Regions from separate parts of the Enterobacter sp. Taxon_8 genome, predicted to be linked through region 2. Evidence: predicted binding sites of a transcription regulator. Region 2 holds the regulator's gene; the other holds the start of a gene.
The links. The regulator LexA, encoded in region 2, represses DNA repair genes until DNA is damaged. The targets are predictions, from matches to a motif close to TNCTGTATGTACATACAGNA.

Region 1: the regulator LexA is predicted to act here: its motif matches at 13,647-13,666, upstream of dinB (DNA polymerase IV).

Annotation. Positions count from the first base shown of each region.
Region 1 covers NZ_CM177989.1:3,625,243-3,641,197, reverse strand. Annotated here, with positions in the region: gene AC4IBF_RS17350 (gamma-glutamyltransferase family protein) at 1-1,519, shown strand, start outside; gene AC4IBF_RS17345 (amidohydrolase) at 1,571-2,341, opposite strand; gene fadE (acyl-CoA dehydrogenase FadE) at 2,450-4,894, opposite strand; gene lpcA (D-sedoheptulose 7-phosphate isomerase) at 5,134-5,712, shown strand; gene AC4IBF_RS17330 (class II glutamine amidotransferase) at 5,759-6,526, shown strand; gene dpaA (peptidoglycan meso-diaminopimelic acid protein amidase) at 6,497-7,237, opposite strand; gene AC4IBF_RS17320 (Na(+)-translocating NADH-quinone reductase subunit A) at 7,536-8,879, shown strand; gene AC4IBF_RS17315 (NADH:ubiquinone reductase (Na(+)-transporting) subunit B) at 8,883-10,118, shown strand; gene AC4IBF_RS17310 (Na(+)-translocating NADH-quinone reductase subunit C) at 10,111-10,905, shown strand; gene AC4IBF_RS17305 (NADH:ubiquinone reductase (Na(+)-transporting) subunit D) at 10,898-11,536, shown strand; gene nqrE (NADH:ubiquinone reductase (Na(+)-transporting) subunit E) at 11,543-12,139, shown strand; gene nqrF (NADH:ubiquinone reductase (Na(+)-transporting) subunit F) at 12,150-13,373, shown strand; gene nqrM ((Na+)-NQR maturation NqrM) at 13,373-13,576, shown strand; gene dinB (DNA polymerase IV) at 13,684-14,742, shown strand; gene pepD (cytosol nonspecific dipeptidase) at 14,820-15,955, opposite strand, start outside.
Region 2 covers NZ_CM177989.1:4,262,593-4,278,547, forward strand. Annotated here, with positions in the region: gene dusA (tRNA dihydrouridine(20/20a) synthase DusA) at 1-701, opposite strand, end outside; gene AC4IBF_RS20330 (conjugal transfer protein TraF) at 784-2,094, opposite strand; gene AC4IBF_RS20335 (cupin domain-containing protein) at 2,267-2,755, opposite strand; gene zur (zinc uptake transcriptional repressor Zur) at 2,871-3,383, shown strand; gene AC4IBF_RS20345 (CsbD family protein) at 3,431-3,640, opposite strand; gene dinF (MATE family efflux transporter DinF) at 3,761-5,098, opposite strand; gene lexA (transcriptional repressor LexA) at 5,162-5,770, opposite strand; gene AC4IBF_RS20360 (diacylglycerol kinase) at 5,879-6,247, opposite strand; gene plsB (glycerol-3-phosphate 1-O-acyltransferase PlsB) at 6,402-8,822, shown strand; gene gntU (gluconate transporter) at 8,939-10,279, opposite strand; gene gntK (gluconokinase) at 10,283-10,810, opposite strand; gene gntR (gluconate operon transcriptional repressor GntR) at 10,937-11,932, opposite strand; gene AC4IBF_RS20385 (pirin family protein) at 12,034-12,729, opposite strand; gene AC4IBF_RS20390 (oxidoreductase) at 12,853-13,890, opposite strand; gene yhhY (N-acetyltransferase) at 14,147-14,635, shown strand; gene ggt (gamma-glutamyltransferase) at 14,722-15,955, opposite strand, start outside.

The sequences.
Region 1 (15,955 bases), 640 kb from region 2:
ACCCCTGGCGGCGCAGGCGGGGATGAAGATGCTGCAGCTGGGCGGCAACGCCGTTGATGCGGCCATTGCCACCGCGATGGCGCTGACGGTGGTAGAGCCGACCGGTAACGGGATCGGCAGCGACGCCTTTGCCATCGTCTGGGACGGCGAAAAGCTGCACGGCCTGAACGCGTCCGGTCGTTCGCCTGCGAGCTGGCATGCGGATCTGTTTGCCGGTAAAACCGCGGTGCCGGAAATCGGCTGGGACGCGGTGACCGTGCCGGGGGCGGTATCCGGCTGGGTCGCGCTGGCGGAACGCTTCGGCACGCTGCCGCTGACCACGCTGGCGCAGCCCGCCATTGACTACGCGCGCAACGGTTTCCCGGTCTCCCCGCTGATTGGGCATCTCTGGCAGCGCGGCTATAGCAAGCTGAAAGATCAGCCGGGTTTTAGCGCCTGTTTCGCGCCGGAAGGCCGCGCCCCGCGCGTGGGGGAAATCTTTCGTAACCCGGCGCAGGCGAACTCGCTGGAACTGATCGCCCGTACCAACGGCGAAGCTTTTTATCGCGGTGAGCTGGCCCAGAAAATTGCTTCCTTCGCCAAAGAGCATGGCGCGCACCTGACGGCCGAGGATCTGGCGAGCCATCGCGTGGACTGGGTAGAGCTGCTGTCGCGCGACTTCGCGGGCGGTTCGGTGCAGGAGCTGCCGCCAAACGGCCAGGGGATCGCCACGCTGATTGCGCTCGGCATTCTGGAGCAGTGCGGCATTGAGAAGCATCACCCGGATTCCGTGCAGTCTCTGCATCTCTCCATTGAGGCGATGAAGCTGGCGCTGGCGGATCTCGACCGCTACGTGGCGGATGAAGACCATATGGCGTTCGCGGCGAAAGAGCTGCTGAGCGACCATTATCTGAAGTCACGCGCGGCGCTTATCGATCATGACAAGGCGTCCGATTTTGTCTACGGTTCCCCGACCCAGAGCGGCACGGTCTACATCAGCACCGCCGACGCCAGCGGGATGATGGTGTCGTTTATTCAGTCCAACTACATGGGCTTCGGTTCAGGCATTGTGGTGCCGGATACCGGGATCAGCCTGCAAAACCGGGGATGCGGGTTTGTGCTGGATCCCAATCACCCGAACGCGCTGGCGGGCAGCAAGCGCCCGTTCCACACCATCATTCCGGGCTTTGCGATGGACGGCAACGGCCAGCCGCTGATGTCCTTCGGCGTGATGGGCGGTCCGATGCAGGCGCAGGGGCACATGCAGATGGCGCTGCGCATTATGCTGCACGGGCAAAACCCGCAGGCGGCAATCGACGCCCCGCGCTGGCGCGTGGTGCAGGGCAGGGAGGTGATCGTTGAATCGACGTTCGATCGCAACACGATTTCCGCCCTGCGCGAGCGCGGACATCAGATTGTGGTGGAAGATCCGCTTCATGATTACAACTTCGGTGGCGCGCAGGTAATTTACCGCCTGCCGGAAGGACACTACGTGGCCGCGACGGAAAGCCGCAAGGACGGGCAGGCGCTGGTGAGTTAATATTTTATCCTCCCTCTCCCTTTGGGAGAGGGGCGGGGTGAGGGGATAATTTCACTCAATGCTAAACGGGTCCGCATCCTGCCACGCCGGGAACTTCTCCCGATACTCCTTCAGCGCCGTCAACGACAGTTCGGCATCAATGCGCGTTGCCTGGTGCGGCTCGGCGGTGGCGATGATCTCGCCCTGCGGATTCACCACCCGGCTGTCGCCGCGATAGTGATGCCCGTTACCGTCCGTCCCCACGCGGTTGCAGCCCACCACGTACGCCTGGTTCTCAATCGCGCGCGCCACCAGCAGCGACTGCCAGTGCAGGGAGCGCGGTGCAGGCCAGTTGGCAACATACAGCGCCAGGTCGTAATCGTTGCGGTTACGCGACCACACCGGGAAACGCAGGTCGTAGCAGACCAGCGGCAAAATACGCCAGCCGCGCCATTCAAACACCACGCGCTCGTTACCGGCTTCATAGTGATGATGCTCATCCGCCATGCGGAACAGGTGGCGTTTATCGTAGAAATGCACTTTCCCTTCCGGCTCCACCAGCAGGAAGCGGTTCACCGGCCCGCGTTCGGTCTGCAGAGCGGCGCTTCCGGCAATCAGCGCGTTGGTCTGCTGCGCTTTGGCGTGCATCCAGGCGACCACCTCATCCTGAGGCATTGACTGTTTTGCCGCTTCCATGGCGAAGCCGGTGGTGAACATTTCCGGCAGGACAATCACATCACGCCCGGTAATGTCTTCCAGTTGACGATCAAAGTGGCGCAGGTTGGCGGGGCCATCCATCCACACTAAAGGTTGCTGCAAAATAGAAATCTTCAGACCAGGCACAATTCAGACTCCTCACACGACCACTTTTTGACACTGTAGCACGACATAACGAGAAAATGTGGCAATAAAAAACCCCGCGCGAGGCGGGGTTTGTATAAGCGAAACGCGTTATGCCGCTTCAGGTTTGCGGTGCTTCTCCGGCAGCTTTACCGGCTGCGTCGCCAGCTCGTCCGGTTCGAAATCATCCACGTTAATGCTGCGCAGACGGCTCTCTTCGGCTTTCACCAGCAGAGCGGCTTCATCTTTATTGATAATACCGCCTGCGAGCGCCTGTTTTGCCAGTTCGTCCAGACGGGTAAACGGCAGGTTTTTGCCCAGCTGTTTACAGATCTTCTGATGAATCGGGTCGGCAGCCATCACGTCCAGCAGCGCCTCTTCCAGCAGACCCACCGGGTTATGCTGCGTCGGTGCCAGATACTGACCGCGACCGATGCGGGAGCGGGTTGCGCTCGGAACCTGCAGGATCTTCGCCACCTTGTGGTCCAGCTTGTCGGACGGCGCCAGATGGTGACGACCGGTCGGGAAGATCACCGCGCGCAGGGCACCCGCCACGAAGCGGTTCGGGAAGTTTGCCAGCAGATCGTCAATCGCCTGTTCAGCCTGATACATCGCATCCTGAACGCCCCAGTGTACCAGCGGCAGATCCGCTTCCTGACGGCCTTCATCGTCGTAGCGTTTCAGGACCGCAGAGGCCAGGAAGATCTGGCTCAACACATCGCCCAGACGGGCAGAGATACGCTCGCGACGCTTCAGGCTGCCGCCCAGCACCGCCATGGAGACGTCAGACAGCAGGGCCAGGTTGGCGCTCAGACGGTTCAGATGCTGGTAATAACGTTTGGTTGCATCGCCGGTCGGCGTGGCGCTGGTAAGGCCGCGCGTCAGGCCCAGCCAGAAGCTACGTACCTTGTTGCTGCCCACGTGACCGATATGTTTGAACAGCAGCTTATCGAAGGCATCCACGTCGTTGTTCTGCGCGGCGGCCATCTCTTCCAGCACGTACGGATGGCAGCGAATTGCGCCCTGACCGAAGATCATCATGCTGCGGGTCAGGATGTTTGCCCCTTCCACGGTGATGGCAATCGGTGCGCCCTGATAGCCGCGCGCCAGGAAGTTGCCTTCGCCGAGCATAATGCCTTTACCGCCCGCGATATCCATCGCGTCAATAATTGACTGCTGCGCGCGGTGGGTACAGTGGTACTTCACAATGGCCGACAGTACGGCTGGTTTTTCGCCCAGCATAATGCCGTAGGTAATCAGCGTGGCTGCGGCGTCCATCACGTAGGCATTGCCCGCGATACGCGCCAGCGGCTCTTCGATACCTTCCATCTTGCCGATGGAAATTTTGAACTGACGACGGATGTGCGCGTAGGCACCAATCCCCATCGCCACAGACTTCAGACCGCCGGTTGAGTTCGACGGCAGGGTAATGCCGCGACCCACAGACAGACATTCCACCAGCATACGCCAGCCCTGACCGGCCATTTTCGGACCACCGATGATATAGTCAATCGGAACAAAGATATCCTGGCCGCGTGTCGGACCGTTCTGGAACGGTACGTTCAGCGGGAAGTGACGACGACCAATTTCAACGCCTGGGGTAGAGGTTGGGATCAGCGCACAGGTAATGCCCAGATCTTCTTCGCCGCCCAGCAGTCTTTCCGGATCAGAGAGCTTAAAGGCCAGACCCAGCACGGTGGCGATAGGCGCCAGGGTGATATAACGTTTGTTCCAGGTCAGGCGCATACCCAGTACCTGCTCGCCCTGCCACTCGCCCATGCAGACCACGCCGGTATCCGGGATTGCGCCCGCATCGGAGCCCGCTTCCGGACTGGTCAGCGCGAAGCAAGGGATTTCCTGACCGCGTGCCAGACGCGGCAGGTAGTGATCTTTCTGCTCTTCAGTACCGTAATGCTGCAGCAGTTCGCCCGGGCCTAAGGAGTTAGGCACGCCAACGGTAATCGCCAGGATCCCGGAGACGCCCGCCAGCTTTTGCAGGACGCGGGCCTGAGCGTAGGCGGAGAACTCCAGGCCGCCGTACTCTTTCTTGATGATCATCGCGAAGAAGCGATGCTCTTTCAGGTACGCCCACAGTTCCGGCGGCAGGTCGGCCATTTCATGGGTGATGGCAAAGTCGTTTGCCATGCGGCACGCTTCTTCAACCGGGCCGTCAATAAAGGCCTGTTCTTCAGCGGTGAGGCGCGGCTGCGGATAGTTATGCAGCTTTTTCCAGTCCGGGTTGCCCTGGAACAGATCGCCTTCCCACCAGGTGGTGCCTGCGTCAATCGCTTCTTTCTCGGTACGCGACATTGGCGGCATCACTTTGCGAAAGCCCTTGAACACCGGCGCAGATATCATTGATTTACGCATCGGGGCAAAGTTAAACGGCAGAAGAATGATGGCAAGAGGGACTAAAAGCCAGATATTCCAGAGACCTGCGGCGCCAAGCGCAGCCGTCCAGGCCAGAAGAATCAGGCTGCTCAGGAATAAACTCACGCGGTGATAGAACAACACACCGAGCAGAACAACGGTTGCGAGAATGCTCAAAATCATCATAAAGAAAAGCTCCCTTGCTTGTAGGAGGTCTGACCACTTGTGATGATATGGTTGTAGTTGATGTGAATTCCTTTAGCAATGTGTTTACAAAATAATTACAACCTGGTTCACATTGTTCGTGTTTTAGCCGGCACAAAAAATCAAAACGCCGGACGATTCGCATGGCTTTAGCTTCTCGCTTTTCCCGCTATCCGGTACACTCCACTGTGTTATTTCATCAATACTGAAGGATTATCCTCATGTACCAGGATCTTATTCGTAACGAACTGAACGAAGCGGCGGAAACGCTGGCTAACTTTCTGAAAGATGATGCCAATATTCACGCTATTCAGCGCGCAGCGGTCCTGCTGGCCGACAGCTTCAAAGCGGGTGGCAAAGTGCTCTCCTGCGGTAACGGCGGCTCTCACTGTGACGCGATGCACTTCGCAGAAGAGCTGACCGGACGCTATCGCGAAAACCGTCCTGGCTACCCGGCGATTGCGATTTCCGACGTGAGCCATATCTCCTGCGTGGGCAACGACTTCGGTTACGATCACATCTTCTCCCGCTATGTTGAAGCGGTAGGCCGTGAAGGCGACGTGCTGCTGGGGATTTCGACCTCCGGTAACTCCGGCAACGTGATCAAAGCGATCGCCGCCGCGCGTGAAAAAGGGATGAAAGTCATCACCCTGACAGGTAAAGATGGCGGTAAGATGGACGGTACGGCGGATGTCGAAATTCGCGTTCCGCACTTCGGTTATGCTGACCGCATTCAGGAAATTCACATCAAAGTGATCCACATCCTGATCCAGCTGATCGAAAAAGAGATGGCTAAGTAAGACTTCGCTGGGGGCATTCTTGCCCCCGCTGTTGTGGAGGTGATGTATGTGCGAACTGCTCGGGATGAGCGCGAATGTGCCAACCGATATCTGCTTTAGTTTCACCGGGCTGGTGCAGCGCGGTGGAGGAACCGGGCCGCATAAAGACGGCTGGGGCATCACCTTCTACGAAGGAAAAGGGTGTCGCACGTTCAAAGATCCACAGCCCAGCTTTAATTCACCGATTGCCAAACTGGTACAGGACTACCCGATCAAGTCCCGCTCGGTGATCGCCCACATCCGCCAGGCTAACCGCGGCGAAGTGGCGCTGGAAAATACCCATCCGTTTACCCGCGAGCTGTGGGGCCGTAACTGGACCTATGCGCATAATGGGCAACTTACGGGCTATAAATCGCTGGAGACGGGCAATTTTCGCCCTGTTGGCGAAACGGACAGCGAAAAAGCCTTCTGCTGGCTGCTGCACAAGCTGACGGAGCGCTATCCCCGCACGCCCGGCAACATGACTGCCGTGTTCAAATATATCGCGACGCTGGCAACTGAACTGCGTGAAAAAGGCGTGTTCAACATGCTGCTCTCTGACGGCCGCTATGTGATGGCGTTCTGCTCGACGAATCTGTTCTGGATCACCCGCCGTGCGCCGTTTGGCGTTGCGACGCTTCTCGATCAGGATGTGGAGATAGATTTTCAGAAGGAGACCACACCGAACGATGTGGTCACTGTTATCGCAACGCAGCCGCTGACGGGCAACGAAACCTGGCAAAAGATTATGCCAGGCGAGTGGGTGCTATTTTGTCTCGGGGACCGTGTAATTTGACGCCAGCTGTGGATGGACGACTTCGTGGCTCAGCGGTTTGCTGACCACGTAACGGCCATCGACGATAGAGACCACCGGCGGCTTGTGGGTCTGCTCAAAATAGTCGTACCCTGGCTTCAGCTGTTTCCAGAAATCCGCGTAGTAAGAATATTTGTGACGCGCCATGTTGGCGTCCGTCATGCGGAACGGATAGATGCTGACCTGTACGTTAGGCTGCCCAAAGACCAGCGCGCCCGTCACGAACTGGAAAATCTCATCAATGCCGGAGTCGGTCATCGCATAACAGCCGATAGACACGCAGGCACCGTGGATCATCAGATATTTACCTTCATAACCGTGTGCACGGTCATAGGCATTCGGGAAGCCGATGTTAATGGCTTTATAGAAGCGGCTGTCAGGCTTGAGCTGGCTGCGCTGAACGTTGTAGAACCCTTCCGGACTTTTGAAATCGCCCTGACGCTGTTTTGGCCCCAGTCCGCCGGAGTAGTTACAAATTTTGTAACTATCAAGCAGCTGATATGTCTCGCCCATTTTCACAAACAGATCGAGAGTGCGCTCTTCCTTGAAGATCTGAATATAAACCGGCGATCCCATTAACTGCTGTTTATATTCCTTGCTGACCGGCGTCGTTGAGCTATTACTGCTGAGCAGTCCGGCAAACGACATGCACGGAATCAGAAGCATCGCAATGAACAATGCGATTTTACGCATACTACTAGTTCCTTGATAAAACCATGACCAACTTGCCAGGACGGCAAAAGAGACCCGAAATCAGATTATTCTGTTAGGAGCGCTCACATTAGCACCGCTATAGATTTTCGCAAGAGCCGGGCGGTGAGTTTACAAATTAGTTTTACTTAATAAACCATCAAAATTGCGATGGCTCCAGAAACTTTGCGCATTAGCTCGCAATTTGGCACGCGCAATGGCGGATACCCTGCCCGCGGAAAGGGGAAAATGTTACACTTTGCGCCCACTGGATTGTTGTTCATGGAAACCTGCTAACCACATGTTTAAAATAAAAAAAGGACTTGATCTGCCGATTGCAGGCGTGCCCGCGCAGCACGTTTCGACAGGCGCAAGCGTCCGTCATGTCGCCATTTTGGGCGACGACTATCTGGGAATGCGCCCTTCAATGCTTGTACAGGAGGGCGATCGCGTGATCAAAGGACAGGCGCTCTTCGAGGACAAAAAAAATCCCGGCGTGATGTTCACGGCCCCCACGAGCGGCACCGTTGTGGCCATCAACCGTGGCGAACGGCGCGTTCTGCAGTCGGTGGTTATCCGCATTGAAGGCGATGAAAAGCGTGAGTTTGCCCATTATGACGCCGCAGAACTCGCTGCGCTGAACCGTGACGCCGTTCAGGCTCAGCTTCTGGCGTCCGGTTTATGGACCGCGCTTCGTACGCGTCCCTTCAGCAAATCCCCTGTTCCGGGCACGGAACCGGCCGCGATTTTCGTCACGGCAATCGACACCAACCCGCTCAGCGTGGATCCGCAGCCGGTTATTCTGGCGCAGCGCAAAGCCTTTGATGCCGGACTGACCGTTTTAACCCGCCTGACTTCGGGGAAAGTCCACGTTTGCCAGGCCGGCGGCGGCAAGCTTGGGGGGTATCCGCAAGGGCAGGTCACGTTTAATGAGTTTGCTGGCCCGCATCCGGCGGGGCTGGTCGGGACGCACATCCATTTCCTTGAGCCAGTAAGCCTGACGAAACAGGTCTGGCACCTTAATTATCAGGACGTCATCGCCATCGGTAAGCTTTTCACCACTGGTGAACTCTGCGCTGAACGGATAATCGCCATCGGTGGACCGCAGGCTGCAAACCCGCGCCTGGTGAAGACGCTGCTGGGGGCAGACATCAATGAACTGCTGGTGGGGGAAATGAAAGAGGGTGAAAACCGCCTGATTTCCGGTTCGGTCCTCAGTGGCCGCCATGCTGTCAATGCGCACGCGTATCTGGGACGTTTCCATCTGCAGGTCAGCATTGTGCAGGAAGGGCGCGAAAAAGAGCTGTTCGGCTGGGTGCTGCCCGGTGCGGAAAAATACTCCGTCACCCGGACTACGCTGGGCCACTTCCTGCGTAATAAGCTGTTTAGCTTCTCGACCAGCACGCACGGCGGCGAGCGCGCCATGGTCCCGATTGGCAACTACGAGCGCGTCATGCCGCTGGATATTCTGCCTACCATGCTGCTGCGCGATCTGCTCGCTGGGGATACCGATAGCGCGCAGGCGCTGGGCTGTCTGGAACTGGACGAAGAAGATCTGGCGCTCTGTACTTATGTCTGTCCGGGCAAATACGAATATGGACCGGTATTGCGCGAGGTGTTAACCCGCATTGAGCAGGAAGGATAACCGATGGGCTTAAAACACCTCTTTGAAAAAATTGAGCCGCACTTTACCGAAGGGAAGCTCAAAAAGTACTACCCGTTGTATGAAGCCACGACGACTATTTTCTACACGCCGGGGCTGGTGACGAAAGGGGCGGCGCACGTTCGCGATGCCATCGACCTTAAGCGCATGATGATCCTGGTATGGTTTGCGGTCTTCCCGGCGTTGTTCTGGGGCATGTACAACGTTGGCTTGCAGACCATTCCGGCGCTGCACCACATGTACGATGCCCAGCAGCTGGCGCAGGTGATACAGTCTGACTGGCACTACCGCCTGGCGCAGTCGCTAGGGGTAAGCTTTGCTGCAGACGCGGGCTGGCTGAGCATGATGACGCTGGGCGCGGTGTTCTTCATGCCGATTTACATCACGGTATTTATCGTGGGCGGCTTCTGGGAAGTGCTGTTTGCTATCATCCGTAAACATGAGATCAACGAAGGCTTCTTCGTGACCTCGATTCTTTTTGCCCTGATTGTCCCGCCAACCTTACCGCTCTGGCAGGCGGCGCTGGGCATCAGTTTCGGCGTGGTCATTGCTAAAGAAATTTTCGGCGGCACCGGGCGGAACTTCCTCAACCCGGCGCTGGCGGGACGTGCGTTCCTCTTCTTTGCCTATCCGGCGCAAATCTCAGGCGATCTGGTCTGGACGGCGGCAGACGGCTTTTCCGGCGCGACGCCGCTTTCACAGTGGGCCGCACACGGCGGCGAAACGCTGGTGAACAACGCGACGGGTCAGCCCGTGACCTGGTTTGATGCCTTTATTGGCAACATTCCGGGCTCCATTGGAGAAGTCTCTACGCTGATGATTTTGCTCGGCGGCGCGATCATTCTTTTTGGTCGCGTGGCCTCATGGCGAATTGTTGCGGGCGTGATGATCGGCATGGTGCTGACCGCCACCTTGTTCAACGTTATCGGTTCGACCACCAATCCGATGTTCTCCATGCCGTGGTACTGGCATCTGGTGCTGGGTGGCTTCGCGTTCGGCATGATGTTCATGGCAACCGACCCCGTGTCTGCCTCCTTCACTGACAAAGGTAAATGGAGCTATGGCGTGCTCATTGGCGCAATGTGTGTCCTGATCCGCGTGGTCAACCCGGCGTACCCGGAAGGGATGATGCTGGCCATTCTGTTTGCCAATCTGTTTGCGCCACTCTTCGATTACCTGGTGGTGCGGGCCAACATCAAGCGGAGGAAGGCGCGTGGCTGAAGTAAAAAATAACGACAGCATCAGCAAAACGCTGCTGGTGGTACTGGTGCTCTGCCTGGTCTGCTCCATTGTCGTAGCCGGCTCTGCCGTGGGGTTAAAACCCCTGCAGCAGGAGCAACGTGCGCTGGATAAACAGCGCAACATTCTGGCCGTCGCCGGGCTGATGCAGGAAGGAATGAGCGCAGACGACGTTTCTGCCGTCTTTGCTGAACGTATTTCGGCGCGTCTGGTGGATTTAAAAACGGGGGAACTGCTCGATAAAGACCCGGCAAAATTCAACCAGGCGCTGGCGCTTAAAGATCCGCAGATGAGCCTGACGCTGGAGGCAGCGCAAGATCCCGCCGGGATTAAGCGTCGCAGCAACCTTGCCGAAATCTATCTGGTTCGCGACCCCCAAAAACGTATTCAGGAAGTGGTACTGCCTGTTTACGGCAACGGTCTGTGGTCAATGATGTATGCCTTTGTCGCTCTTGATACCGATGGCCGCACGGTCAAAGGCATTACGTATTACGACCAGGGCGAAACCCCGGGGCTGGGTGGTGAAGTTGAGAACCCTAACTGGCGGGCACAGTTTGTCGGCAAGAAAGTGCTCGACGATAACGGCCTGCCTGCGCTGAAGGTGATGAAAGGGGCGGCTCGTCCCGGTGATGACTACGCCGTTGACGGGCTTTCCGGCGCCACGCTCACATCAAAAGGCGTGCAGCACAGTTTTGATTTCTGGATGGGCGAGCTGGGCTTTGGTCCTTTCCTGAAAAACGTACGTGAAGGAGCGCTGAACAATGGCTGATACCGGTGAACTGAAAGAAGTCAAAAAAGTACTCATTGGCCCACTGCTCGCCAATAACCCGATCACGCTGCAGGTGCTGGGCGTCTGTTCAGCCCTGGCGGTGACGACCAAACTGGAAACGGCGGTAGTGATGACGCTGGCGGTTACGCTGGTCACGGCGTTCTCCAGCATGTTTATCTCGATGATCCGCCACCACATCCCCAACAGCGTGAGGATCATCGTCCAGATGGCGATCATCGCCTCGCTGGTGATCGTGGTCGATCAGCTGCTGCGCGCCTTTGCCTATGAAACCTCCAAACAGCTCTCGGTGTTTGTCGGGCTGATTATCACTAACTGTATCGTCATGGGGCGTGCGGAAGCCTACGCCATGAAAATGCCGCCGCTGGCGAGCTTTATGGACGGCATCGGCAACGGCCTCGGCTACGGCGTGATCCTGCTTACGGTTGGGTTTCTGCGCGAGCTGATTGGCAGCGGCAAGCTGTTTGGCATCACGGTGCTGGACACGGTGCAGAACGGCGGCTGGTATCTGCCAAACGGCCTGTTCCTGCTGGCCCCTAGCGCATTTTTCATTATCGGTTTGTTGATCTGGCTGATTCGTACGTTGAGACCAGAACAGCAGGAAAAGGAGTAACCGACGATGGCTCATTACCTGAGTTTGTTTGTGCGGGCGGTGTTTGTTGAAAACATGGCGCTCGCGTTTTTCCTGGGCATGTGTACGTTCCTTGCCGTGTCTAAAAAGGTCTCCACGGCATTTGGGCTGGGCGTGGCGGTCACCGTTGTGTTGGGGCTTTCGGTTCCGATTAACAATCTGGTCTACAACTTTGTGCTGCGTGACGGCGCACTGGTGGAGGGGGTTGATCTCAGCTTCCTGAACTTTATCACCTTTATCGGGGTGATCGCGGCGCTGGTGCAAATCCTCGAGATGATCCTCGATAAGTACTTCCCGTCGCTGTACAACGCGCTGGGGATCTTCCTCCCGCTGATCGCGGTGAACTGCGCCATCTTTGGTGGCGTCTCGTTTATGGTTCAGCGTGATTACAATTTCAGTGAATCCGTGGTGTACGGTTTTGGTTCCGGCATCGGCTGGATGCTGGCGATTGTCACCATGGCGGGGATCCGCGAGAAAATGAAATATGCCAACGTGCCTGCGGGTCTGCGTGGCTTAGGGATCACCTTTATCACCACCGGGCTGATGGCGCTGGGCTTTATGTCCTTCTCCGGTGTGCAGCTATAAGGGCTAACAGATGGAAATTATCCTTGGCGTGGTGATGTTCACGCTGATCGTACTGGTGCTGTCAGGGTTAATTCTGGTGGCGCGCGCGAAGCTGGTGAATTCCGGTGACGTGGTGATTGATATTAACGACGAGCCGCAGAATCAGATCCGCACGCTAGCGGGTGACAAACTGCTCAATACGCTCTCGGGCAATGGGATCTTTGTCTCGTCAGCCTGCGGCGGTGGCGGCTCCTGCGGGCAGTGCCGCGTGACGGTAAAAGAGGGCGGTGGCGATATTCTGCCAACCGAGCTGGCGCATATCACAAAGCGTGAAGCGAAAGAGGGCTGCCGTCTGGCCTGCCAGGTCGCGGTGCGTCAGAACATGAAGATTGAGCTGCCGGAAGAGATCTTCGGCGTCAAAAAATGGGAGTGCGAGGTTATCTCTAATGATAACAAAGCCACCTTTATTAAAGAGCTGAAGCTACGGGTACCGGAAGGGGAAGATGTTCCGTTTCGCGCCGGAGGATACATTCAGATTGAGTGTCCTGAACATACCGTGGCGTATGCGGACTTCGACGTGCCGGATGAGTACCGCGCCGACTGGGACAAATTCAATCTCTTCCGCTTTGTATCGGAGGTAAAAGAGCCGACGCTGCGCGCCTACTCGATGGCTAACTACCCGGAAGAGAAAGGCATCATCATGCTCAACGTGCGTATCGCAACGCCGCCACCGAATGTGCCGGATGCACCGCCGGGCGTGATGTCGTCATACATCTGGTCCCTGAAGCCGGGAGATAAGGTGACGATCTCCGGTCCGTTCGGGGAGTTCTTCGCGAAAGATACCGACGCGGAAATGGTCTTTATCGGCGGCGGTGCCGGTATGGCCCCGATGCGCTCGCACATTTTTGACCAGCTCAAGCGGCTCGGCAGCAAGCGTAAAATCAGCTTCTGGTACGGGGCGCGCTCGCTGCGCGAGATGTTCTACGACGACGAGTTTGAACAGCTGGCGCGTGAAAACCCGAACTTTACCTTCCACGTTGCGCTTTCCGATCCGCAGCCGGAAGATAACTGGACGGGCTATACGGGGTTCATCCACAACGTGCTGTATGAAAACTACCTCAAACAGCACCCGGCACCCGAGGACTGCGAGTTCTATATGTGTGGCCCGCCGATGATGAACGCCGCCGTGATTAAGATGCTGAAAGATCTCGGTGTCGAAGATGAGAGCATCTTGCTCGACGACTTTGGAGGCTGATGATGCTGACGTTTCTGGCAACCTTTGTGATTTTTGTGCTTGTCATCTTCGGCATGTCGTTAGGCTGGATCGTTAAGCGGAAAAGCATTCAGGGCAGCTGCGGCGGTATTTCCTCCATTGGTATGGAGAAGGTCTGCGACTGCCCGGAACCGTGCGATGCTCGAAAGAAAAGGATGGCGCGCGAGCAGCAGCGCATCATTTAATCTTGAAGGTCGGGTAAGGCGAAGCCGTCACCCGACAATTTCCACGCACGCTTCTCAACCCTCATTTGTTTACTGTATACTTATCCAGCAATAAGTGAGGGCATACTATGCGCAAAATAATCCATGTTGATATGGACTGCTTTTTTGCCGCAGTGGAGATGCGAGACAACCCGGCGCTGCGGGATATTCCCATCGCCATTGGCGGCAGCCGCGTTCAGCGTGGCGTCATCAGCACCGCCAACTATCCTGCGCGCAAATTTGGCGTGCGCAGCGCCATGCCGACGGCGATGGCCTTAAAGCTTTGTCCTCATCTCACGCTTCTGCCCGGCCGGTTTGAAGCCTATAAAGAGGCTTCCCTTCACATCCGGGAAATCTTCTCCCGCTATACCACTCTCATAGAGCCGCTGTCGCTCGACGAAGCCTATCTGGACGTGACCGACAGCGTTCACTGCCACGGCTCCGCCACGCTGATGGCGAAGGAGATCCGCCAGACGATTTTCAACGAGCTGAATCTGACGGCGTCGGCGGGCGTCGCGCCCGTTAAATTCCTTGCCAAAATCGCCTCCGATTTAAATAAGCCCAACGGTCAGTACGTCATCACACCGGAAGAGGTGCCTGCATTTTTAAAAACGCTGCCGCTCGGCAAAATCCCCGGGGTAGGAAAAGTTTCTGCCGCAAAGCTGGAAAGCATGGGGCTACGGACCTGTGAAGACGTGCAGCATAGCGATCTCGCCATGCTGCTCAAGCGTTTCGGGAAGTTTGGCCGCGTGCTGTGGGAGCGCAGCCAGGGAATTGACGATCGCGATGTGAACAGCGAGCGGCTCCGTAAATCCGTCGGCGTTGAGCGCACCCTCATTGAAGATATACATGACTGGTCTGAATGCGAAATGATCATCACGGAACAGCTTTATCCTGAGCTGGAACGGCGTTTAATCAAGGTGAAGCCTGACCTGCTGATTGCCCGTCAGGGTATCAAATTAAAATTCAACGATTTCCAGCAGACCACGCAGGAACACGTCTGGCCGCGACTGAATAAAGACGATCTTATCGCGACGGCAAAAAAGGCATGGGAAGAGCGCCGGGGCGGTCGAGGGGTAAGGCTGGTGGGATTGCACGTCACGCTGCTGGATCCGCAGCTAGAGCGACAGCTGGTTCTGGGATTGTAAAAAAGCCCGGTGGCGCTACGCTTACCGGGCCTGGATTTTTCACCCTCTTCCACAGGAAGAGGGCTGGGATGAAGATGTTATTTCGCAGGGATCGCTTTCAGCAGTTCAGTCAGCAGCGTCCAGTAGTGACCGACGCTTTCGATATGAACCTGCTCATCCGGCGAGTGTGGACCGGTAATGGTTGGCCCGATGGACACCATATCCATATCCGGATACGGTTTCTTGAACAGACCACATTCCAGACCCGCGTGGATCACCTGAATGTTTGGCGTGCTGTTGAACAGACGCTGGTAAGTTTCACGCACCAGCGCCATCACCGGAGAGCTTGCATCCGGCTGCCAGCCCGGGTAGCTGCCTTTTGCAGACGTTTTCGCGCCCGCCAGCGTGCCCAGAGATTCCAGCATGCTCACCACGTACTCTTTACCGCTGTCGATAAGGGAGCGGATCAGGCAGATGATTTCCGCGCTGTCGTCGCTCATGGTCACCACGCCCACGTTCAGTGAGGTTTCCACCACGCCTTTCGCCACGTCAGAGTTGCGGATCACGCCGTTTGGCGTCGCGTTCAGCAGCTGAACAAAGGTGTCACGAGACTGCACGGTCAGCGCGGCTTTATCTGTAGAAACAGATTCCAGCACTACGGTCAGGTTCTTCTCTTTCGCCGACAGTTCGTTTTTCAGGATATCCAGGTACACGGTGGAGAGTTTTTTCAGCTCGTCCGCTTTTGCTGCTGGAACCGCTACGGTGGCGAACGCTTCGCGTGGGATCGCGTTACGCAGGGTACCGCCGTTGAAATCCACCAGACGCAGATCCAGCTCGGCCGCATGGCCTGCCAGGAAGCGTGCCAGCAGCTTGTTGGCGTTGCCCAGACCCAGGTGAATATCGCCGCCGGAGTGGCCGCCTTTCAGACCTTTCAGCGTCAGCTTGAAGGTCTGGAAGCCCGCAGGTATCGCTTCGCGAGACAGCGGCAGGGTAGAGATAAAATCAATCCCGCCCGCGCATCCCATGTAGATCTCGCCTTCTTCTTCTGAGTCGGTGTTGATCAGGATATCCGCCTGCAGCCAGTTCGCCTGCAGACCGAAAGCGCCGTCCATGCCCGCTTCTTCGGTCATGGTTAACAGCACTTCCAGTGGACCGTGCTCAACGCGGTCGTCAGCCAGCACCGCCAGCGCAGACGCCATACCGATGCCGTTATCCGCGCCCAGCGTGGTACCGC
Region 2 (15,955 bases):
CCGACCATCACGCCATCCATATGCGCCAGATGCGCTTTGGCCTCTTCCAGCGACTTAATGCCGCCGTTGATCGACATCGTCAGGTGCGGGAAGTCACGCTTCAGTTGATACACGCGCGGGTAGTCCAGCGGCGGGATCTCACGGTTCTCTTTCGGGCTCAGGCCGGAGAGCCAGGCTTTTCGCGCGTGGATGATGAACATCTCGCATTCGCCCTTTCCGGAGACCGTATCGATGAAGTTGCACAGGAATTCGTAGCTGTCCTGGTCGTCAATCCCGATACGGGTTTTGACCGTCACCGGAATGGAAACGACGTCGCGCATCGCCTTGATACAGTCCGCTACCAGCTGCGCGTTCCCCATCAGGCAGGCACCGAACATACCGTTTTGCACACGGTCGGACGGGCAGCCAACGTTCAGGTTGATCTCGTCGTAGCCGCGCGCTTCCGCCAGCTTCGCACACTGCGCCAGCGCGGCCGGATCGCTGCCGCCCAGCTGCAGGGCAACCGGATGCTCTTCCTCACTGTAGGCCAGATAGTCGCCCTTCCCGTGAATAATTGCGCCCGTGGTCACCATTTCGGTGTACAGCAGCGTATGGCGGGAGAGCTGGCGCAGGAAATAGCGGCAGTGTCTGTCCGTCCAGTCGAGCATCGGCGCAATGGAGAAACGGTGTGCGGGGAAAGCGGTCTGTGATTCTGACGACATGGCGAAGTTTTAAGCATCTGGTGGAAAAGGGGCGCTACTATAGCACAAAGAAAAGCCGGAGGCGCAGCGCCTCCGGTGGACTTTAGAACGTCATGCTCAGCTGAGCCCCTGCGCCCCAGGTTTCGTCTTCACCGTAAAGGCCCATCAGGTCAACATGCACGGTGCTAAACGGCGCGAAACCGACACCGCCGGTAAAGACATTGCTGTCGTTACCCTTCACGTCTGCACGATAACCCGCACGGACCGCCAGCCAGCTCAGCGGCGTCACCTCGGCACCGACACCCACGTACTGCGACGTATCTTCGCTCTTGAAGCCTTTGGTTTCGGTCAGATCGCCATCGGCGGTCAGCGTCACCAGGTCGTTGTGCCAGGCGGCACCGGCGGTTACCAGCGGGCGGATCTGATAGGTGTCTTTATAGCTCACCACTTCTCCCGTACGGCCATTGCGGATACGGATATCTTTGGTGTCGATATCGCGCGACATCAGGTTTTGTCCGCTCACGCCAACGGTCCAGTGTTCGCCGAAATCGGCCGCAATACCGGCATCCACGTTGAAGCCCGTATCGTCAGTACGGTAGCGGCTGTCGTTCCACTTGTTACTGTCGTAATCGTAGATTGACGTGGTGTAGTTATAGACCCAGGTTTTTTGCAGCTTTGGCGTCACGCCCACGGAAACAGGGACGCCGCCGAGGTCAAACTGGCGGGCAACGGCAACACCATAGTCGGAGACAATCGCTGCCCGGCCAGACGCGGTTGAGTTGAGGTTTTTAGTGATCTGATCCGTGCCGTTCAGCGCAGCGTCCAGGGCAACACCGGCAGCCACCACATTACTGCGTTGAATACCGCGCAGATAATCAATATCCTGCTGATCGATAGACGAGCTCACCCGGCCATGGGCATAGCCTTTCGCCATGAAGGCTACCGAAAGGACATCGTTAGGGATACTCACCGCAAGCCCTGCACCAGCCGTTGCGCGTGCGGTTTTGCCTTTGAGATAGTCCAGCTCATCGGCCAGATCTTTGGCCGCGCCCTGGAATTGATTAATGGAACCTAATGGATTGGTGATAATTTCTCTTGGCGTGAGATTATCAACCACATCCTTGTAGTGATTGATTTTGTCGTTGATGGTATCAATCTCGTCCTGAAGATTGTCCTCATCCGTTACCTGTACGCCAACGGACGGCAAAATGACCGTCACATCATCGTCAGGTTTTGCCTTTGCCAGCAGCGCGGGGTTGATTAATGCCCCACTGCCATAGCTCCCGGAGGCAACGCCAGTGCCACCCATTGCGTCGCTTCGTGATTCTGTCCAGGTATTGGCTGCTCCCGCCTGATTTGCCATAAACAAGGAAACAGCGATACTAACCACCGAAAATTTAAAATTTTTTTTCACAGTATGCCCGTTATAGTCTGTTATGAAATAACCCCTGTCTGTTATCACCCAAACAGGAACGAACTATTGCTGTGAATAAGTAGTAAAAGACCCGCTATTTCTATCCCTAAGTAAAACTCCCTTACGGCCTGTTATATTTTGTGACGGCCCTCAATATTTATAGAAGAGGAAATTATTTTTTCCCAGGTTTTCCATCATGCGGTCCAAAAAACTGGGGCGGGTGGTCTACCCAGCGATCCTCTCGGGTAGCGGCATAAACCGGGTTAAGCGGATAGTATATGCGGTTATGCTTCTTGTTGGCCTCGCCAACGACCAGGAGCCGAACCTCGTCGTCCGTGTTGTTGATAAAGGTATGACAGATGCCGGTACCGGCGGGAAAACCTACGCTGTCGCCAGGCTCCAGCTTCCACAAGTAGCCATTAATCCAGGCGTCAGGGTGGCCTTCAAGCACGTAAATAAACTCTTCTTCGTCGCTCTCCGCGTGCGGATAGGACGTCCTGCGCCCAGGCGGCAGGCGCTCATGATGGATGCCAATACGCCCGAGCCCAAGCTTTCGAGCCAGCGGGGCGCCGATAGAAAAAAGCTCATCGCTATCTGGATAGGTCGAATCATCCGCGACTTCTACGTCGCGCCAGTGCCGAATACAGTCAGGTTTTTTCATTGTTTATTTCCCGGTTTGTAATGGGTCAGGTATAGCACAGACTGGTGGATCTCGGCGTTTTTACCAGAACATGATAAAGTGAGGGTTTTCCGTCCTATAACATCCGGGGTGCTACATGGATAAGTCCACAAAAGAGCTGTTAGCGCAGGCCGAAAAGCTGTGTGCGCAACGCAATGTGCGCCTGACTCCGCAGCGCCTTGAAGTATTACGCCTGATGAGCCTGCAGCAGGGTGCCATCAGCGCCTACGATCTGCTCGACCTGCTCCGCGAAAGCGAGCCGCAGGCAAAGCCGCCGACGGTTTATCGCGCTCTGGATTTCCTGCTTGAACAAGGGTTCGTGCACAAGGTGGAATCCACCAACAGCTATGTGCTGTGCCATCTGTTCGATCAGCCCACCCACACATCGGCGATGTTTATCTGTGACCGCTGCGGCGTGGTGAAAGAAGAGGCTGCGGAAGGCGTGGAAGACATTATGCATACGCTTGCAGCGAAAATGGGGTTTGCCCTGCGTCATAACGTGATTGAAGCGCACGGGCTCTGTTCCGCGTGCGTGGAGGTGGAAGCCTGTCGCCATCAGGACGCGTGTCAGCACGACCACTCTATCCTGGTGAAGAAAAAGCCGCGTTAGCGGCAAAAGATAAGGCGGCCTGGAGCCGCCCTGTGGGTTATTCAGCGTTACCAGCGGTAGTCGTTACGGGTTTCCCAGTCTTTGACTTCGTTTTCCGCCTGATCTTTCGCGTAGCCGTAACGTTCCTGAATTTTACCGACAAGCTGATCGCGTTTACCTTCAATGACGGTCATATCGTCATCAGTCAGCTTACCCCACTTTTCTTTCGCTTTACCTTTGAACTGCTTCCAGTTGCCGCCGATTTCGTCTTTATTCATCATCGTGTCCTCTTAGTTAAGCGTCGGGTCGTAACGTCCGTTACGTTCTTTTCTGCTGGACGTGATAATTATTGTAGTTAAGGATTCCGTAGTTAATTTCATATTCGGAATCTTTAACCGTCACGATATATCGTGGCGCGAAGAGAACCAGGTATCGTTTTGCCAGTGGCGGTGCCAGATAAACGCCAGCGATAACCCGCGCAGCGAGAGGAAGACGGCCAGGGCCAGCCACAAACCGTGATTACCCAGCCAGGGAAGCGTTAGCAGCGTCAGACCAAACCCTGCCGCCGCGACCGCCATGCTGTTGCGCATTTCCGCTCCGCGCGTCGCACCAATAAACATGCCGTCCAGCAGATAACACCAGACGCCGACCACCGGTAAGATGACTTGCCAGAGGAGATAGTGACTCGCCAACTCGCGCAGAGCAGGTATAGACGTCAGCAATGCAACGATCTGCTCACCAAAGCAGGCGTAAACCAGACCAAAGGCCAGCGCCACCAGTCCCGACTGACGGCAGGCTGCCCGCCAGACATCCCGAAGCTGCCCGCTTTTTCGCGCACCGTATGCTTGCCCGGAATGCGCTTCAACCGCGTAGGCAAAACCGTCCAGCGCATAGGCGGTAAAGGTCAGAAGCGTCATCAATATCGCGTTGACCGCCACGATTTCTGGCCCCAGTCGAGCCCCGAAAACCGTCAGCGCGCCGAAGCAGAGCTGAAGAAGCAGCGAGCGCAGCATGATGTCACGGTTGAGGGCCAGCAGCTTACGGATATTGCCGCGCCATGCGGTTTTGAGCAGCGCCAGAGAGATCCCGCGCATCGACAGCACGCGCCAGACCATCCACAAGCCAATGATAAAGGTTCCGTATTCGGCAATCGCCGTCGCCAGCGCCGCGCCCCGCACGTTCATATGCAGGCCCATCACCAGCCAGATATCCAGCACAATGTTGAGAAGGTTGCCCACCACCAGCAAAATCACTGGCGCCCGGGCATACTGAACGCCCAGTAGCCACCCCAGCAGAACCAGGTTAGCCAGCGACGCGGGCGCGCTGAGCCAGCGGATTTCAAGGAAACGTCGCGCCTGATCCAGTACCGCCTCGCTGCCGCCAACGATATGAAGCGCAAGATCGATCAGGGGTGTCCGCAATACAACGATTAATGCACCCGCGCCAAGCGCGAGTATCAGCGGCTGCACCAGCGCACGCGCCAGACGCAGCGGATCTTTCGCACCATAAGCCTGTGCGGTAAGACCGGTGGTGCTCATGCGTAAAAAGAGCAACAGCATAAACAGGAAGCTGGTTGCCGTCGCGCCAATCGCCACGCCGCCAAGATAAACCGGTGAATCAAGATGGCCTATAACGGCAGTATCAACCAGTCCCAGTAAAGGCACGGTAATATTGGAGAAAATCATCGGCAGGGCAAGACGCCACAATGCCTTATCTGATGCCGTCAGTAGTGACATGAAAGATACCGGGAGTGGGGAATGAATCAGGCTACAGCGGTGCCATAGCCTGTCAGGAAGAGGTTACAGCCATTCACCGTTGCGAATCACCCCGACCGCCAGTCCTTCGATAGAGAAGTTCTGTTCGCGGAGATCGACCACAATTGGGGTGAACTCGTTGTTTTCAGGCAGCAACTGAACGGTGTTACCCTGTTTTTTCAGACGTTTGACGGTGACTTCATCGTCAATGCGCGCGACAACCACCTGGCCGTTACGCACATCCTGAGTTTTATGTACCGCAAGCAGATCGCCGTCAAGAATACCGATGTCTTTCATCGACATGCCGCTAACGCGCAGCAGAAAATCAGCGCTCGGCTTGAACATGGCTGGATCGACCTGGTAATGACCTTCAATATGCTGCTGTGCCAGTAAAGGCTCACCGGCAGCAACACGACCTACCAGCGGAATGCCCGTCTCTTCTTCTACAAGCAGTCGGATACCGCGTGACGCGCCTGATACAATCTCAATCACGCCTTTACGCGCCAGCGCTTTCAGGTGTTCTTCGGCAGCATTCGGAGAACGGAAACCCAGACGCTGCGCGATTTCCGCACGCGTAGGTGGCATACCCGTCTGGCCGATATGATCCCGGATGAGATCAAACACCTCTTGCTGCCTGGTCGTTAACGCTTTCATTCCGCCCCCTGGGTGTATATACAGTTATGCTGTGAGTATATACAGTCAAAGGCGATTTTGGAACCAAAAACTGCACAAAAAACCAGGGACTTAATTATTCCTCGAGGCTCATCGGAAATGTGACCAAAGCAGCGTGACCCAGGTGATAACGGCAGTGATAATCGCCAGTAATACGGCAGCAGATCCCATGTCTTTTGCGCGGCCAGAAAGCTCATGGAAATCGGAACCGATGCGATCCACAACGGCCTCAATAGCGCTATTAAGAATTTCCACTATCATCACCAGAAGTACGGAACCGATAAGAAGTACGCGGGTAATAGCATCAACATCAAGGAAACAGGCGACGATCACCGCGATGATAGCGGCGACGCCCTCCTGGCGAAACGCGGCCTCGTTGGCCCATGCGGCACGGAAACCTTTCCATGAATAGCCGGCGGCTTTGATGATACGTGTTAACCCAGTGGTATTATTGGCCATTAAAAGAACCTTTTTTAAAAAAGAGCGTCAGTAACAGGAGCCGTAGAGCGTTTCGCTACAGCCTGAAGTATGACGGGTAACAACAGAAATTTTGCGCGCTTTCTGTTATCCTTGCGCCGCAATTGCATTATTAACCAGAGGCTTTACATCGTTTATGTCCGGCTGGCCACGAATTTACTACAAATTACTTAATTTACCATTAAGCATCCTGGTAAAAAGCAAGTCTATCCCAGCAGAACCCGCGCTGGAACTGGGGCTCGATACGTCGCGTCCCATTATGTACGTTTTGCCTTATAACTCGAAGGCTGACTTACTGACGCTTCGCGCCCAGTGTCTGGCGCATGACTTACCAGATCCGCTTGAACCGCTGGAAGTTGACGGCACGCTGCTGCCGCGCTACGTGTTCATCCACGGCGGGCCGCGCGTGTTTACCTATTACACGCCGAAAGAAGAGTCCATCAAGCTGTTCCATGACTATCTCGACCTGCACCGCAGCAACCCCGATCTGGATGTGCAGATGGTGCCGGTATCGGTGATGTTTGGTCGTCGTCCGGGCCGCGAAAAAGGTGAAGAGAACCCGCCGCTGCGCATGCTTAACGGCATCCAGAAGTTCTTTGCGGTCTCCTGGCTGGGACGCGACAGCTTTGTACGTTTCTCCCCTTCCGTTTCGCTGCGTCGCATGGCGGACGAGCACGGCACCGACAAGATCATCGCGCAAAAACTGGCGCGCGTGGCGCGTATGCACTTCGCTCGTCAGCGCCTCGCTGCCGTAGGGCCACGCCTCCCGGCGCGTCAGGATCTGTTCAACAAGCTGCTGGCTTCCAAAGCGATTGCCCGCGCCGTTGAAGATGAAGCGCGCAGCAAGAAAATTTCGCATGAGAAAGCTCAGCAGAACGCCATTGCGCTGATGGAAGAGATTGCAGCGAACTTCTCTTACGAGATGATTCGCCTTTCCGATCGTATCCTCGGCTTTACGTGGAACCGCCTGTATCAGGGCATCAACGTTCATAACGCCGAACGTGTACGCCAACTGGCGCATGATGGCCATGAGATTGTCTATGTCCCCTGCCACCGCAGTCACATGGACTACCTGCTCCTTTCCTACGTGCTCTATCATCAGGGGCTGGTACCGCCGCACATTGCTGCCGGTATCAACCTGAATTTCTGGCCAGCAGGTCCGATTTTCCGCCGCCTGGGCGCGTTCTTTATTCGTCGTACCTTCAAGGGTAACAAGCTCTACTCCACCGTGTTCCGCGAGTATCTGGGCGAGCTGTTCAGCCGCGGCTATTCCGTGGAGTACTTCGTGGAGGGCGGGCGTTCCCGTACCGGTCGTCTGCTCGATCCGAAGACCGGCACGCTGTCGATGACCATCCAGGCCATGCTGCGCGGAGGTACCCGTCCGATCACGCTGGTGCCTATCTACATCGGCTACGAGCACGTGATGGAAGTGGGCACGTACGCGAAAGAGCTGCGTGGCGCGACCAAAGAGAAAGAGAGCCTGCCGCAGATGCTGCGCGGCTTGAGCAAGTTGCGCAATCTTGGTCAGGGCTACGTTAACTTCGGCGAGCCGATGCCGCTGATGACGTACCTGAATCATCACGTTCCAGAGTGGCGCGAGTCCATCGATCCTATCGAAGCGGTGCGTCCGGCCTGGCTGACGCCAACGGTTAACGGCATCGCGTCCGAGCTGATGGTGCGCATTAACAACGCCGGTGCGGCTAACGCCATGAACCTGTGCTGTACGGCGCTTCTGGCTTCGCGCCAGCGCTCGCTGACCCGTGAACAGCTCACAGAGCAGCTGGATTGCTATCTGGATATGATGCGGAACGTGCCGTATTCGGTTGATTCGACCGTACCTTCTACGACCGCCAGTGAGCTTATCGATCACGCGCTGCAGATGAACAAGTTTGAAGTCGAAAAGGACACGATCGGCGACATCATCATTCTGCCGCGCGAGCAGGCGGTGCTGATGACCTACTACCGCAACAACATCACGCATATGCTGATGCTGCCGTCGCTCATGGCCGCCATTATTACCCAGCATCGTCATATCTCCCGTCAGGAGCTATTGCGCCATCTTGAGACCATCTATCCGATGCTGAAAGCGGAGCTGTTCCTGCGCTGGAGTAAGGATGAGCTGGCGACAGAACTGGATAAGATGACGGAAGAGATGCGTCGCCAGGGGCTGATCGCCGTTTCAAACGACGAGCTGCACATCAATCCGTCACGCTCCCGTACCCTGCAGCTGCTGGCGGCCGGTGCGCGTGAAACGCTGCAGCGCTACGCCATTACGTTCTGGCTGCTGAGTGCGAACCCGTCCATCAACCGCGGTACGCTGGAGAAAGAAAGCCGGACGCTGGCCCAGCGCCTGTCCGTTCTGCACGGCATTAACGCCCCTGAATTCTTCGACAAAGCAGTCTTTAGTTCTCTGGTACTGACGCTGCGTGATGAAGGCTTCATCAGCGATACAGGCGATGCCGAGCCGGAAGAGACGCTGAAGGTTTACCAGATGCTCGCAGAGCTGATTACCTCGGACGTGCGCTTGACGATTGAGAGCGCCACGCAGGGCGAGTGATGTTAAAAAGCCGGGTGATGGTTTCACCTGACCCGGCCTGACGTTCTGCATAATAAAAGGCCCGGTAAGCGTTAACGCTACCGGGCCTTTTTTTCTGCCTTGTTAAATCATTGCATTTAGCTGAGCAGCGTAAAGGCAATCATCCCGACAATCGCACCCGTCGTGCCGAGTATGGTTTCCATCAGCGTCCAGGTTTTCAGGGTTTGCGCTTCGGTGGCGCCGGTAAACTTACCGAACAGCCAGAAGCCGGCGTCGTTAACGTGAGAGACCACAATCGAACCGCCCGCGATACAGATAGAGAGCGCGGCCATCTGGGCACCGGAGTAGTTCAGCTGTTCAATCACCGGCATCACCAGACCCACGGCGGTTAAACACGCCACGGTGGCGGAACCCTGAATGATACGAACCGCCGCAGCCAACACAAAACAGGTTACCGCAATCGGCAGGCCCATCCCGGTCAGCGCTTCACCCAGAGCCGGGCCCACGCCGGAATCCACCAGCACCTGCTTGAACACGCCGCCGGCACCGATCACCAGCAGGATAATGCCTGCAGGCTGCAGCGCCGCACCGCAGATCTCCATCACCCGATCTTTTGGCATCCCCTGACGCATCGCCAGGCCGTAAATCGCCACCAGGCACGCCACCAGAATCGCCGTGAACGGGTGACCGATGAACTCAAACCATTCGTAGGCAGTGGACCCCACCGGCACAAAGCGCGCGGCGATGGTTTTTAGACCCACCAGCACCAGCGGCAGCAGGATCAGCGACAGGCTGAAGCCGAAGGACGGCATTTTGCCCTCGCCCAGGTGCGGCTCGGTGACGTCATCCGGAATATGCAGCTCAACGTAACGGCTGATGAAGTTGCCCCACAGCGGACCGGCGATAATCATCCCCGGGATTGCCGCGCACAGGCCAATCAGGATCATCCAGCCAAAGTCGGCGTGCATCTGGGAGGCAAGCAGCATCGGCGCAGGCCCCGGCAGCAGAAACGCCGCAGCCGCCGCCACCCCCGCAAACAGCGGAATGACCAGCTTCACGAGGTTAGTACCAGTATGGCGCGCCATGGAGAATGCGACGCTTATCAGCAGCACAACGGCCACTTCGAAGAACAGCGGCAGCGCGCAAATCAGCCCTGCCAGGCCAATCGCGTAGTGCGCACGGCTGTGGCCAAAGGATTTCAGCATCTTCACTGCAATCTGGTCGACCGCGCCCGTCTCGTGCAAAATCTTGCCAAACATCGCGCCCAGCGCGACCACAATCGCCAGGAAGCCCAGCGTACCGCCCATCCCTTTTTCCATCGTCGCGGCGATCTTGTCGAGCGGCATACCGGAAAAGAGACCAGCACCAATAGAAACCACCATCAAAGCAACAAAGGCGTGCATGCGCGCCTTCATCACTAAAAACAGCAGCAGCAATACCGAACCCACTGCTGTCAAAACTAGCGTTAATGTACTCAAAACTTACTGCCTTTTATTAATGACCTCGATGGTGCTGGCAACAACACCCTCCAGTGACTGATCGATATCAACCACTAAGACGTCTTTTTCGTCTTCACCCGGCTCCTGCAGCGCTTCAAACTGCGTCACCAGCATCTGGGTTTTGAAGAAGTGACCTTTACGCGCCTTCAGGCGGCTTTCAATCACTTCGAAATCCCCTTTCAGGTAGATGAAAGAGAGATTCGGGTTGCCGTCACGCAGCAGGTCGCGGTAGGTTTTTTTCAGCGCGGAGCAGACGATCAGGGAGACTTTATTGGTACGCTGCATCGCGAACGCGGCGTCATTCAGCGCCTGCAACCACGGTTTGCGGTCGTCATCGTTCAGCGGCTCGCCGGAGGCCATTTTCATGATGTTGCTGCGCGGATGGAGGAAGTCGCCATCAAGAAACGCAGCCTGGAGTTGATGCGCCACTTCGCTGGCCACGGCTGATTTCCCGCTACCGGAAACGCCCATCAGGACGTAGACGTGGTGATCGTGATTAGTCGTGCTCAAAGGGTGTCCCTCAGTCAATTGTTACGGGTAACAGTTATCGGTAACATTGTCCTGCTGGGGCAAAAGAGAAGCAATATCCAAACGTGCGCGAAGTGAATAAGTGTGAGCTACTTCAAATTTGTCAGTTCAAATAGATCCACCCGGTGACAAGGTGAAACCTAAATCTAACATTTTCGGGGTCACCGTCTCGCCACGAATGCGCGCCAGCAGGCGTTCTGCGCCAATGCGGCCCATACGTTCACGCGGGGTCAGGACGCTCGCCAGACGCGGCTCCATCACCTGGCCAATGTCGTGGCCGTGGAAACCGGCGATCGCCATATCATCAGGGATCTTCAGCCCCAGACGCTGACACTCAAATGCTGCGCCGACCGCAAGGTCATCGTTGGTACAGAAAATACCGTCCAGTTGCGGATACTCACGTCGTGCCTGACGCATCAGCTCAATACCCGACGTATAGGAAGAGGACTGCTCCACCATCACGCTGTAGGGGGTTAAGTTCGCGTCAAGCATCGCCTGCTCGTATCCCTTCTGTTTGATGATAGTACGTTCATCAAGACGCGCACCCAGATAGGCGATATGACGGTGCCCGCGGGCGATAATGGCCGCCGTCATCTGACGCGCCGCTTCGAAGTTATCAAACCCCACGGCGATGTCGAGGCACGGCGACTGGCTGTCCATCAGCTCCACGACCGGAATACCGGCCACTTCAATCATTTTGAGCGTGCGGGCAGTGTGGGTACGTTCGGTTAAAATCAGGCCGTCAATGTTCCAGGAAAGCATCGATTCCAGACGTTCCTCTTCGAGTTCCGGCTTGTACCCGTAGTGGGCGAGCATGGTCTGGTAGCCAAACGCATCGGTGACGCTTTCGATTCCACGTAATACTTCGGCAAATACCTGGTTGGTCAGAGAAGGAAGCAGGACGCCCACCGCGCGGCTGGTCGCATTGGAGAGGATATCGGGCGCGCGGTTGGGGATATAACCCAGTTCATCAAGGGCAGCGGCAATCTTACCACGTAACGCTACGGAAACCTGTTCCGGGTTACGTAAAAAACGGCTGACCGTCATTTTGGTCACACCGACGCGATCGGCGACATCCTGAAGTACGGGGCGTTTCTTTTTCATCGTCCTGAGAAATCTTGAAGTGAGAGATTTGCTCAGTTTACCACGGACAAAGCCCATCCTTCCCCTGTCAAAGGGAAGGATGGGGATTTATTTATGTTTTATTACACCGGCGGCAGGTCAAACAGCAGAATTTCGCTTTCGCTGTCGGCGTGCACGGAGATCGCCTGCTCGTCCCAGATGGCCAGACCATCGGCGGTTGTCGCTTTGGTCCCGTTGATGGACACGTCACCTTTCACCACCTGGATCCAGACGCGGCGGTTAGCGGCAATCTGATGCACGGACTGTTCATCTTTCGCCAGCGCCCAGCGGTACAGCTCCATATCCTGATGCACTTTCAGGGAACCTTCACGCGCATCCGGGGACAGCACCAGCTGTTTGCCTTGTTTCGCGTCGAAGCGGCGCTGCTCGTAGCGCGGCGTGATGCCGGTCTCTTCTGGAATGATCCAGATTTGATACAGGTGCAGTTTTTCCGTTTTGCTCGGGTTGTACTCGGAGTGACGCACCCCGGTACCCGCGCTCATAATCTGGAACTCGCCCGCCGGAACCTGCTCTTTGTTGCCCATGCTGTCCTGGTGCTCAACCGCGCCTTCCAGCACATAGGTAAGGATTTCCATGTCTTTGTGCGGGTGGGTACCGAAGCCCTGGCCTGCATCAATCACGTCGTCGTTAATCACGCGCAGCGCGGAGAAGCCCATGAAGTTCGGGTCGTAGTAGTCGGCAAACGAGAATGAATGCCATGAGTCCAGCCAGCCATGATTCGCGTGACCACGTTCGTTTGCTTTGCGTAAGTAGATCATTGTTTTCACCCTCAGTTCGTTTCGATGGAGTAAGTGTGGACGCAAACGGCCTGGGATCATAGAGGGTGAAAATTGACTCCTCTGTTCAAAAATTATGAACAAGCACAGAGGAGCCGTTTTTGCTTATTTCGCGAGGGTTATCGTGGCAGGAGAAGCCTGCTCGAAGGCCCGTTCAAGGATTTCGAGGTTGGTCAGAACGTCAGATTCCTTGACGTAATTCGCCGTGCCGTTTGTGAGGGTCTCAAACAGCGCATCGTAGACGCGGCCATAGTCGCCGGTTTCCGGCTTCAGCGTTTCTTTGACCGTCATGCCCTCGTCGTTCACATACTCCAGCACGCCCACGGAATCGTCTGCGGCAAATCCCGGCTCGCCCGGCATGATATTGGCCTTCAGGCTGGTCTCCTGCTGGTCAATGCCGTACTTAATGAACGAACCCCGGGTACCGTGAACGATAAATTTCGGGTAGTCGATCTTCACCAGGTGGCTGGTTTTGACGATGGCCTTCAGGTCGCCGTAGAACAGCTGGGCTTCGAAGGTATCGTCCGGGTTGGCTTTGTTGCGCAGGCTGCGAATGTCATACGCCACGTGGTCCGGGCGGCCAAACAGGGAGATGATCTGGTCCATGGTGTGCACGCCCAGACCATAGAACGAACCATCCTGAGGCAGTCCGGGCTGCGTTTCCGCCACCGGACGGTAGTAATCGAAGTGACTTTCGATTTCCACGATGTTGCCGAGCTTGCCGCTTTCAATCGCTTTTTTCGCCGTCAGGAAGCAGCTGTCAAAGCGACGGTTCTGATACGGCGTGACGGTCAGGCCTTTGCTTTTCGCCAGCGCGAACAGCTCTTTCGCTTCGGCAATAGTCGGGGTGAACGGCTTTTCTACCAGCACGTTTTTACCCGCATTGAGCGCGCGTTTGGCATAGTCAAAATGGCTGTCGGCGTGGGTGCAGACAATCACCAGCTTCACCTGCGGGTCGTTAAGCACCTCATCGAGATCGCTGGTGAAGTGGATGCGGGAGTACTGCGGAGACTGCTCTTCCGGCTTCGCGCGGCGGCGGTAGATATGGGCCACATGCCAGGTATCTTTACGGTTGAGGACATACGGCAGGTGGTAGCGGGTGGTGCTTTTACCAAATCCAATAAATGCGCAATGTAGTGTCATGGCTCAGTCCTTTTGGAAGGTTACTGAGTCTAACCATAACAAAAAAAAAGCCAGCTAAAAGCTGGCTAAAGTAATACTGGAAGCAATGTGAGCAATGTCGTGCTTTCAGGTTCCCGTAGCGGTCTTCCTGAATGCAGAGCAATAATAATCATTCTCATTCGCACTTGTCCAATACTTTTTGCAAAAAATAGCGGTTGACTCAAATTTTAAAGTCATTGATGTTGGAAGGGACTTTTAACTGACTGAGGAACAAGGAATGAGTGAGATAGTGATACGCCATATCGAACCCAGCGATGCAGAAGCTTTACGTGACATCATGTCGCATCCTGATGTGTATCACGACACGCTACAACTCCCTCATCCTTCTATGGAAATGTGGCACGAACGCGTTGCGACAAAACCAGGCCGGCGCCATCTCGTTGCCTGTCTGGACCAGCGCGTTATTGGACATATGGCGCTGGACGTAATGGAAAACCCGCGTCGCAGCCATGTTGCCACATTCGGCATCAGCGTGGCTGCGGATATGCAGGGACGCGGCGTAGGCCGCAGGCTCATGAGCGAGATGATCAACCTGTGTGACAACTGGTTGCGCATTGAACGTATCGAACTGACGGTCTTTGCCGATAACCCCGCGGCAGTTGCCCTCTATAAAAATTTTGGTTTTGAAATCGAAGGGACCGGCAAGAAATTTGCCCTGCGCAACGGCGAGTATGTGGATGCGTATTATATGGCGAGAATGAAGTAGTGATTTGCCGGGTGGCGGCTTCGCCTTACCCGGACTACGTTCGTGCAGTTGTAGGCCCGGTAAGCGCAGCGCCACCGGGCAATACATCAATACCCCGCCGTCAAATCATCCACCGAACGCGGATCTGATGCGCCAAACAGCGCTCCGTCCGGCCCTACCATAATGCTCTGGGTGCTGCCCATCGCCTCTTTCACCGCCACCTTCTGCCCACGCTGCTCCAGCAGTTTAATGGTGTCCGGGCTAAAGCCCTTCTCGACGCGCAGCTCGTCCGGCAGCCACTGATGATGGAAGCGCGGGGCGTTGGTGGCTTCGGCGACGTTCATCCCAAAGTCAATGCTGTTCACCACCATCTGCAATACTGTGGTGATAATTCGGCTGCCGCCCGGGCTGCCGGTTACCAGCCAGGTTTTGCCCTCTTTCACCACGATTGTGGGCGACATGGACGACAGCGGACGTTTCTTCGGTCCTACCGCATTCGCATCGCCGCCGACCAGCCCGTAGACGTTCGGCACGCCCGGCTTGGCGGAGAAGTCATCCATCTCGTTGTTCAGCAGAATGCCGCTGTTGCCCGCCACAATCCCGGTGCCAAACGTGGTGTTGAGCGTATAGGTCACCGCGACCGCGTTACCGTCTTTATCCACCACCGAGAAGTGGGTGGTCTGGTTGCTTTCATACGGCGCCAGCTTGCCGGGGCGGATCTCGCTCGACGGCCTGGCCTTGTTGATATCGATCTGATCGGCAATGGATTTGGCGTACGCCTTGTTGGTCAGCGCCTGCCACGGCACCTTCACGAAGTCCGGGTCGCCGAGATATTCCGAGCGGTCGGCGTAGGCGCGTTTTTCCGCTTCCGCCATTATCTGCATGGCATCCGCGCTGCCGAAGCCGAACTTGTGCATATCGAAGTTTTCAAGAATGTTGAGGATCTGCACGATGTGAATGCCCCCGGAAGACGGCGGCGGCATGGAGAAGACCTCGTAGCCGCGGTAGGTGCCGCTAATCGGCTCGCGCTCCACCGCCCTGTAGTCCGCCAGATCCGCTTTGGTGATGAGCCCGCCGTTCTTCTGCATCTCTTCCGCAATCTGGTCGGCAATCGCCCCTTTGTAGAAGGCGTCCGGACCGTGCTCCGCAATCAGCTCCAGGCTTTTAGCGAGGTTTTTTTGCACCAGCTTATCGCCCTTCTTCAGCGGTTCACCGTCTTTCCAGAAGATGGCCTTGCTGTTTTCATGATTCGGAATGACTTCGCTGCCGTAGGTTTTGAGGTCGTCTGCCAGCGCGTCATTCACCACAAAGCCCTCCCGCGCCAGCTTGATAGCAGGCTGC